2 regions of the Thermosynechococcus sp. PKX82 genome follow, and region 2 is predicted to be linked to the other one. Evidence: riboswitches for the same ligand, from Rfam matches in the RefSeq annotation. Region 2 holds a riboswitch; the other holds the start of a gene.
The links. A riboswitch is a leader RNA that binds a small molecule or an ion and turns the genes downstream of it on or off. The one in region 2 is predicted to bind cobalamin.
Positions count from the first base shown of each region.

Region 1: it holds a riboswitch for cobalamin, as region 2 does, so the genes downstream of both, metE (5-methyltetrahydropteroyltriglutamate--homocysteine S-methyltransferase) here and RHH53_RS04045 (sirohydrochlorin chelatase) in region 2, are expected to answer to the same signal.

Region 1 covers NZ_CP134169.1:1,715,352-1,718,765, reverse strand. Annotated here, with positions in the region: gene thrS (threonine--tRNA ligase) at 1-681, shown strand, start outside; gene RHH53_RS08505 (SufE family protein) at 862-1,311, opposite strand; cobalamin riboswitch at 1,463-1,608, shown strand; gene metE (5-methyltetrahydropteroyltriglutamate--homocysteine S-methyltransferase) at 1,900-3,414, shown strand, end outside.
Region 2 covers NZ_CP134169.1:852,592-856,005, reverse strand. Annotated here, with positions in the region: gene RHH53_RS04050 (peptide ligase PGM1-related protein) at 1-1,522, shown strand, start outside; cobalamin riboswitch at 1,558-1,699, shown strand; gene RHH53_RS04045 (sirohydrochlorin chelatase) at 1,732-2,763, shown strand; gene RHH53_RS04040 (2-isopropylmalate synthase) at 2,838-3,414, shown strand, end outside.

The sequences.
Region 1 (3,414 bases), 860 kb from region 2:
CTGAGCTTCCGCGATCCCAAATCCGACAAGTACATTGGCTCCGATGAGGCTTGGTCAAAGGCGGAGTCAGCAATTCAGCGAGCGGTAGAACAGTTGGGCATGGAGCATTTCTTGGGGATTGGGGAGGCCGCCTTCTATGGCCCCAAGCTCGACTTTATCTTTGAGGATGCCCTCGGTCGCGAGTGGCAGTTGGGAACGGTTCAGGTGGACTACAATTTGCCTGAGCGCTTTGATTTGGAATACGTTGCTGAGGACAATACCCGCCGCCGACCGGTGATGATTCACCGTGCCCCCTTTGGCTCGCTGGAGCGGCTCATTGGCATTCTCATTGAGGAGTATGCAGGGGATTTCCCCTTCTGGCTGGCACCCGAGCAAGTGCGCCTGTTGCCCGTGGGGGATGAGCAACGCCCCTATGCCGAACGTGTGGCCGCTCAACTGCGAGAGCAGGGCATCCGCGTGAGTGTGGATCGCACGGGCGATCGCCTAGGTAAACAAATCCGCAATGCTGAAACCCAGAAAATTCCTGTGATGGGCATTGTGGGTGCCAAGGAAGTCGAAAGCGAGACCGTGAGTATCCGCACCCGTGCAGCGGGAGATGTCGGCGCCTTGTCTGTTGAACAACTCATCGAGAAACTGACATCGGCAGTGAATGCAATGGATGCCGAGATTCAGTGGCAGTAGGCCGAGCCTTCTGGCGAATAGGGAGTATAAGCAGAAGTGTTAAATCCGCAAACGAAGCTTAATGTCCCCGTTGCGGGGACTGTTGCGTCATCCTACAACTAAAGGATTATCCTCCTTCGTAAGGGTGTTCTCTAGCACCCAGCCCAGCTTTTGCTGCTGTAGTCCCATCAGCTGAGATTTTTAAGTGTGACACGAAGTCTCGGCCAAGTGATAGGCTAGGGCTTGCTGTTGCATCGTTCGAAAAATGTTGTAAAAGCCATTGGCTCGCGAGGGGGTTAAGCTGACATTCAGTCCGGTTTGCTGAATAAAGTCAGGTTTTAACTGGAGGATTTCTGCAGGTGTCAACCCACTCAACCCTTCAACCAATAGCCCCACTAATCCCTTCGTCACTTGAGCGTCAGAATCCCCCTGAAAAATCACCTTGCCCTGCTCTAAAGAGGCCATCACGTACACTTGGGAGACACAGCCGGGTACGCGGTTGGCGGCAACCTTCTGCTCCTCAGGAAATGGCGGCAGGCGCTTTGCAAAGCTCAGTAAGTATTCATAGCGCCGCTTTGGATCTGAGATCTGTTGGAACCGCTGAACAATGCGATCGAGGGAAGCCGGTAAAGGCTGGCAGGCGGAGGGCATATTTACCTAGAAGAACGCTGCTGAGAAAAATGATAGCTATTTCTCATTTTAGCCTCAGCAGTTGCACAATAACGGCAGCAGTCAACCTAGGGGCAGCTTTTCATACCAATAGACCGCCGTGCTCTTACCCTTAACTCATAACTTGTGTTAGCCTTGAATGTACTCACTCGGTTCTGGTGGGGATCAGCCATCAGACGCAAGGGGGAAAGTGCAGTGCAAATCTGCCGCTGTCCCGCAGCTGTGATGAGAGGCACTACTCTCTCAGTCAGAATGCCCGCCGAGTTGTGAATGTCGTTATGCCAACATCTGCGAGGTACAGATGATGTTCTTCATGCTTCAATTTTCATTAATTTGCCTAGGTAAAGAACCCCCCTACCGCCCTTTTCTCGCAACGTTGCTGCCGTTGCTGTAGCACAAGTGATTTTGGAGATTTTCAAGCACCTACAAGCACTTAGACAAGGGGTTGCTCTTGCAGTGACCCACGTTAGGTTCTGCTGATGATGCTGGAAGTGTACTGCTTGTTGGGCTGAAAACAGCTATCTTTCTTTGTCTATTGAGAGAACTGTCAAAACTCAGGGTACTGCAACAATGACCATTCAAACTGCAACGCTAGGCTACCCCCGCATTGGTAAAAATAGTGAGCTGAAAAAGGCATTGGAAGCCTTTTGGAATGGCAAATACAATCAAGAAAATTTGCTACAAACAGTTCAAGAGATTGAATTGGCAAATTGGCAAACGCAACTGCAGGCTGGCATTGATCGCATTGGCGTTGGCGATACCAGTTTTTACGATCCCGTCCTTGACTGGAGTGTCCGCCTCGGCCTCATCCCACAGCGGTATCAAGCCTTTACAGGGCTGGAGCAATACTTTGCAATGGCTCGTGGCAAAGAGAGGATTCCAGCTCTTGAGATGACCAAATGGTTTGACACCAACTATCACTACTTGGTTCCCGAAATGAGTCAGCCTCTTCAGGCAGCGGACTTTAGTGATTTTCTGGGCATCATTGGTCGCGCCCAAAGGGTCTTGGGCGATCGCGCCGTTCCCATGGTGCTAGGGCCTTTAACCCTGCTACGGCTGAGTCGGCTGCAGATGAATCTAGAGGAAGCGTTGTCTTGCCTAGTGGAGCGCTATCTTATCCTGTTGGCTGAATTGAAGAACCTAGGGGTGGTTGAGGTACAAATCCACGAACCTGCCTTGGTTTTTGGGGACACCAACAACTTCAGGGAATTGTATGAATCAACATTTGATGCGCTCTGTCAAGTTGGCTTGCCGATTTACCTAGTGACCTACTTTGATGATCTCGGCGCTGCCTATCCTTGGGTGGTGACGTTGCCCGTAGCCGGCATTAGTCTAGATTTTACCCGTGGGCAGAACTTGGCATTATTGCAGCAGTATGGTTTCCCAAGGGATAAACAGCTGGGAGTGGGTATTGTGGATGCCCGAAACATTTGGAAAATTTGCCCAGAACCTGTCGTGTCAACCTTAGCAGCGATTCAGGGTATCACAACTAATATCCGGTTGCACCCCTCAGCCTCTTTACAATTCGTCCCCTACGATGCAGCACGAGAAGTGAAGTTACCAGAGCCATTGCGGCGGGTGTTGAGTTTTGCCGAACAAAAGTTGGATGAGGTGGTGCTATTGGCACAGACGCTGCAGGAGAGTCCCAAAGCCCTTGCCCAGCACCCCCAATTGGCAGAGATTGAAGCCCAGTGGCAGGCCTTTAAGGAATTTAGGCCTGTGAATCCAGTGGTACAACAGCGGTTGCGCAATTTAACCGTCAACGATCTGGAACGGGCTATGCCCTATAAACAACGCCGCCAACTGCAGCCCACCTTACCGCTCTTTCCGACAACTACCATTGGTTCTTTTCCGCAAACCCCAGAAGTGCGGCAATTGCGGGTGAAGCTCAAGCGCGGAGAAATCACCCTTGCTGAGTACCAAGCAGCAATTGATGCTGAAATTGCCAAATGCATTCGATTTCAGGAAGAAATTGGCCTAGATGTATTGGTGCATGGCGAGTTTGAACGCACCGACATGGTGGAATTCTTTGGCCAGAAGCTCACTGGTTTTGTCTTTACTGAACACGGCTGGGTGCAAAGCTAT
Region 2 (3,414 bases):
AATTGCTGAGGAATTCCGCCAACTGCAAACGCGACTCTTGGAGTGCTGGGACGGGACAGAAACGTTTATTCCTGAACTACCCAAGGGTCCCGGCGGCATTGAGCGCGATATTGTGGTGGTGCCTTCCCTGAGCTTTCCCCAACCGGAGCTGGCCAAGATCACCGGCTATACCCACTACGAGGAGCGGCAACTCTATACGCTGATCCAGTTGCGGAATCCGCGTACCCGCATGATCTACGTGACGTCCCAGCCGCTGCACCCCAGCATTATTGACTATTATCTGGATTTACTCCCCGGCGTACCCAGTTCCCATGCCCGCGATCGCCTGCTGCTGCTGGCCACCTACGATCGCTCCGATAAACCCTTGACTGCGAAAATTTTAGAGCGGCCTCGCCTTTTGGAGCGTATCCGTCAAGCCCTGCGTCCCAACCAAGCCTACATGGTGTGTTTTAACTCCACCCCTTTGGAGCGGGAACTGGCGGTACGCTTAGGCATTCCCCTCTACTCGACGGATCCCGACCTCCTCTACTGGGGAACCAAGGCGGGCAGTCGGGAACTTTTTGCGGCCGCAGGCATTCCCCATCCGATGGGCAGCGGTTTTTTGCAGGGGGTACCGGAACTGGTGCGGGCGATCGCTCACCTCCAAGAGAAATCTCCTGAACTGCAACGGGTGGTGGTGAAACTCAATGAGGCTTTTTCCGGAGAAGGCAATGCTCTTCTTGATCTGCGCCCACTGCGCCCCCTTGGCAGCCCACACACCCCCGATCATCTACAACGGATTGAAAATAGCCTAGAGGAGATGGTCTTTCAGGCGCCTAATGAAACTTGGCTCTCCTATCGGCAGCGATTTATGGATCTGGGTGGCATTGTCGAAGCCTTTGTGGAAGGGACAGTCAAGCGATCGCCCAGTGTCCAAGGCTGTATTACCCCCAAAGGCAGTGTTGAAATCGTCTCCACCCATGAACAGTTACTCAATGCCCCCACAGGTCAAATTTTCATTGGCTGTGAATTTCCCGCCCATGCCGACTATCGCCAACAACTCCAAGAATTGGGGCAAAAGGTAGGGACGTACTTGGCACAGCAGGGGGTGATCGGCTGTTTTGGTGTGGACGTTGTTGCAACCCAGACAACAGCAGGGTGGGAGCTTTACGCCATTGAAATTAACTTGCGCAAGGGTGGTACTACGCACCCCTTTATGACCTTAAAATTCCTCACCGATGGCCACTATGAGCTAGCCTCTGGACTGTTTTACAGCAAGCACCGCCGTCCCAAGTATTACATTGCCTCCGATAACCTCTGCCAACCCCACTATCGCGGCCTCCTGCCCAATGATCTCTTGGATATGATTGCCCGCTACCATCTCCACTTTGACTCCAGCACCGAAACGGGCACTGTCTTTCACCTCATGGGGGCACTCTCGGAATTTGGTAAGCTGGGACTCGTCAGCATTGGTAACACCCCCGAAGAAGCCCAAGCCATCTACGACCAGACCATTGGCGTTCTCGATGCTGCGGCGCTATAGGTCTCTCATGTGCCCACCCCCTGCATAGACAGGGGTCTGAGAATCTCGCTACAATTGGCAACGTTCACTGTGAAGAGCAGCCTGTAGGGAAAATCCAGTGCAAGTCTGGTGCTGTGCCGCAGCTGTGATGGGGAACCCCCCTCAGCCAGAATGCCTACTTGCTGTGGTTCACTCTGTTTGCCTGCGTCGCACGGGCATGGAGTTTCAACGTGGTTGTTACGCTCAACGATTCCATTCTCAATCCCCTCGTTTTTAGTCTTGATTTACCCCCTCTCCCCCAATCTCGACCGCTTTTACTCGTCGGTCATGGGACGCGCGATCCGGAAGGTCGCCAAGCATTTTTGGACTTTGCCCAAGCCTATTATCAACTGGATCCCTGCCGGCCTGTTTTTCCCTGTTTTCTGGAGTTAACGGAACCCTCGATTTTTGAGGTGCTCAGCCAGTGTGCTGCCGCAGGCCATACAGACTTGTCAGTGCTGCCAGTTTTACTCTTTGCTGCTCGCCACAATAAGTTTGACGTTACCAATGAGTTGGATCGGGCACGGCGGGCGTTTCCGCAATTGCGCTATCACTATGGCCGCCACTATGGCATTGCCCCCGAAATTTTAACCCTGTGGCGATCGCGCCTTGAACGCTTGGACTCACCAGAATTTAATCCCCAAGGCATTGGCCGCGAAGAAACCGTTCTCCTAGTGGTGGGACGCGGCTCCAGTGATCCCGATGCCAATGGCGATGTCTTTAAGCTAGCCCGCATGCTCTGGGAAGGCAGTGGCTACAAAACCGTTGAGGTCTGCTTTATTGGCATTACCCATCCCCGCCTACCCGAAGGATTTGGGCGGGCGAATCTTTACCAGCCCCGCCGCGTCATTGTCCTGCCCCACTTCATGTTTACAGGGGCACTAGTCAAGAAAATCTATACCCTTACCGCAGAAGCCCAAGCCGCCTATCCCAGTGTTGAATACGTGAACCTACCGGAAATTGGCCTGCACCCGCAACTATTTTATCTCACGCGGCAGCGGGAAATTGAAACCCATACGGGGCAGGTGGCCATGAACTGTGAAGCCTGCAAATTCCGCTTGGTGGCAGGCCATAGCCATCATCACCACCATCATCAGGATCATGAGCACCCCTCCCACAGCCATGATCACGGGGGGCATCACCCTCACCACCATCACCATGGATCAACCGTGGACTTGGATCACTTGCCCAGTTACCACCAACGCATTTGGCAAGTTCCCTAGGCATCGCTCCCCAGTGAAAATGTTAGAGTAAATGATGACTGCTACTCTTTCTCAAGCTTAGATAGGGCTTGTCTATGCGTATTAAATATCCTCCCCAGACGGTTGACCGGGTGTTAATTTTTGATACCACCCTGCGGGACGGTGAACAGTCGCCGGGTGCCTCGCTGAATGTGGATGAAAAACTGGCGATCGCCCGTCAACTGGCGCGACTGGGGGTGGATATTATTGAAGCAGGCTTTCCCTTTGCCAGTCCCGGTGACTTTGAGGCGGTGCAGCGGATTGCTGAAACCGTGGGCACCGAAACGGGGCCGGTGATCTGTGGCTTGGCTCGTGCCACCCGCCAAGATATTGAAGCAGCCGCAAAAGCCCTCAAACCCGCCTACTATCCGCGGATTCACACCTTTATTGCCACCTCGGATATCCACCTAGAGTACAAACTGAAGAAAACCCGCGCTGAGGTACTGGAAATTGCCCCCGAAATGGTGGCCTATGCCAAGTCCTTTGTGGATGATGTTGAGTTTTCCCCTGAGGATGCCGGGCGTTCGGATCCTGAGTTTCTCTATCAAGTTTTGGAACGGGTGATTGACGCCGGTGCCACAACAATTAACATTCCCGACACGGTGGGTTACACCACCCCCGCCGAGTTTGGCG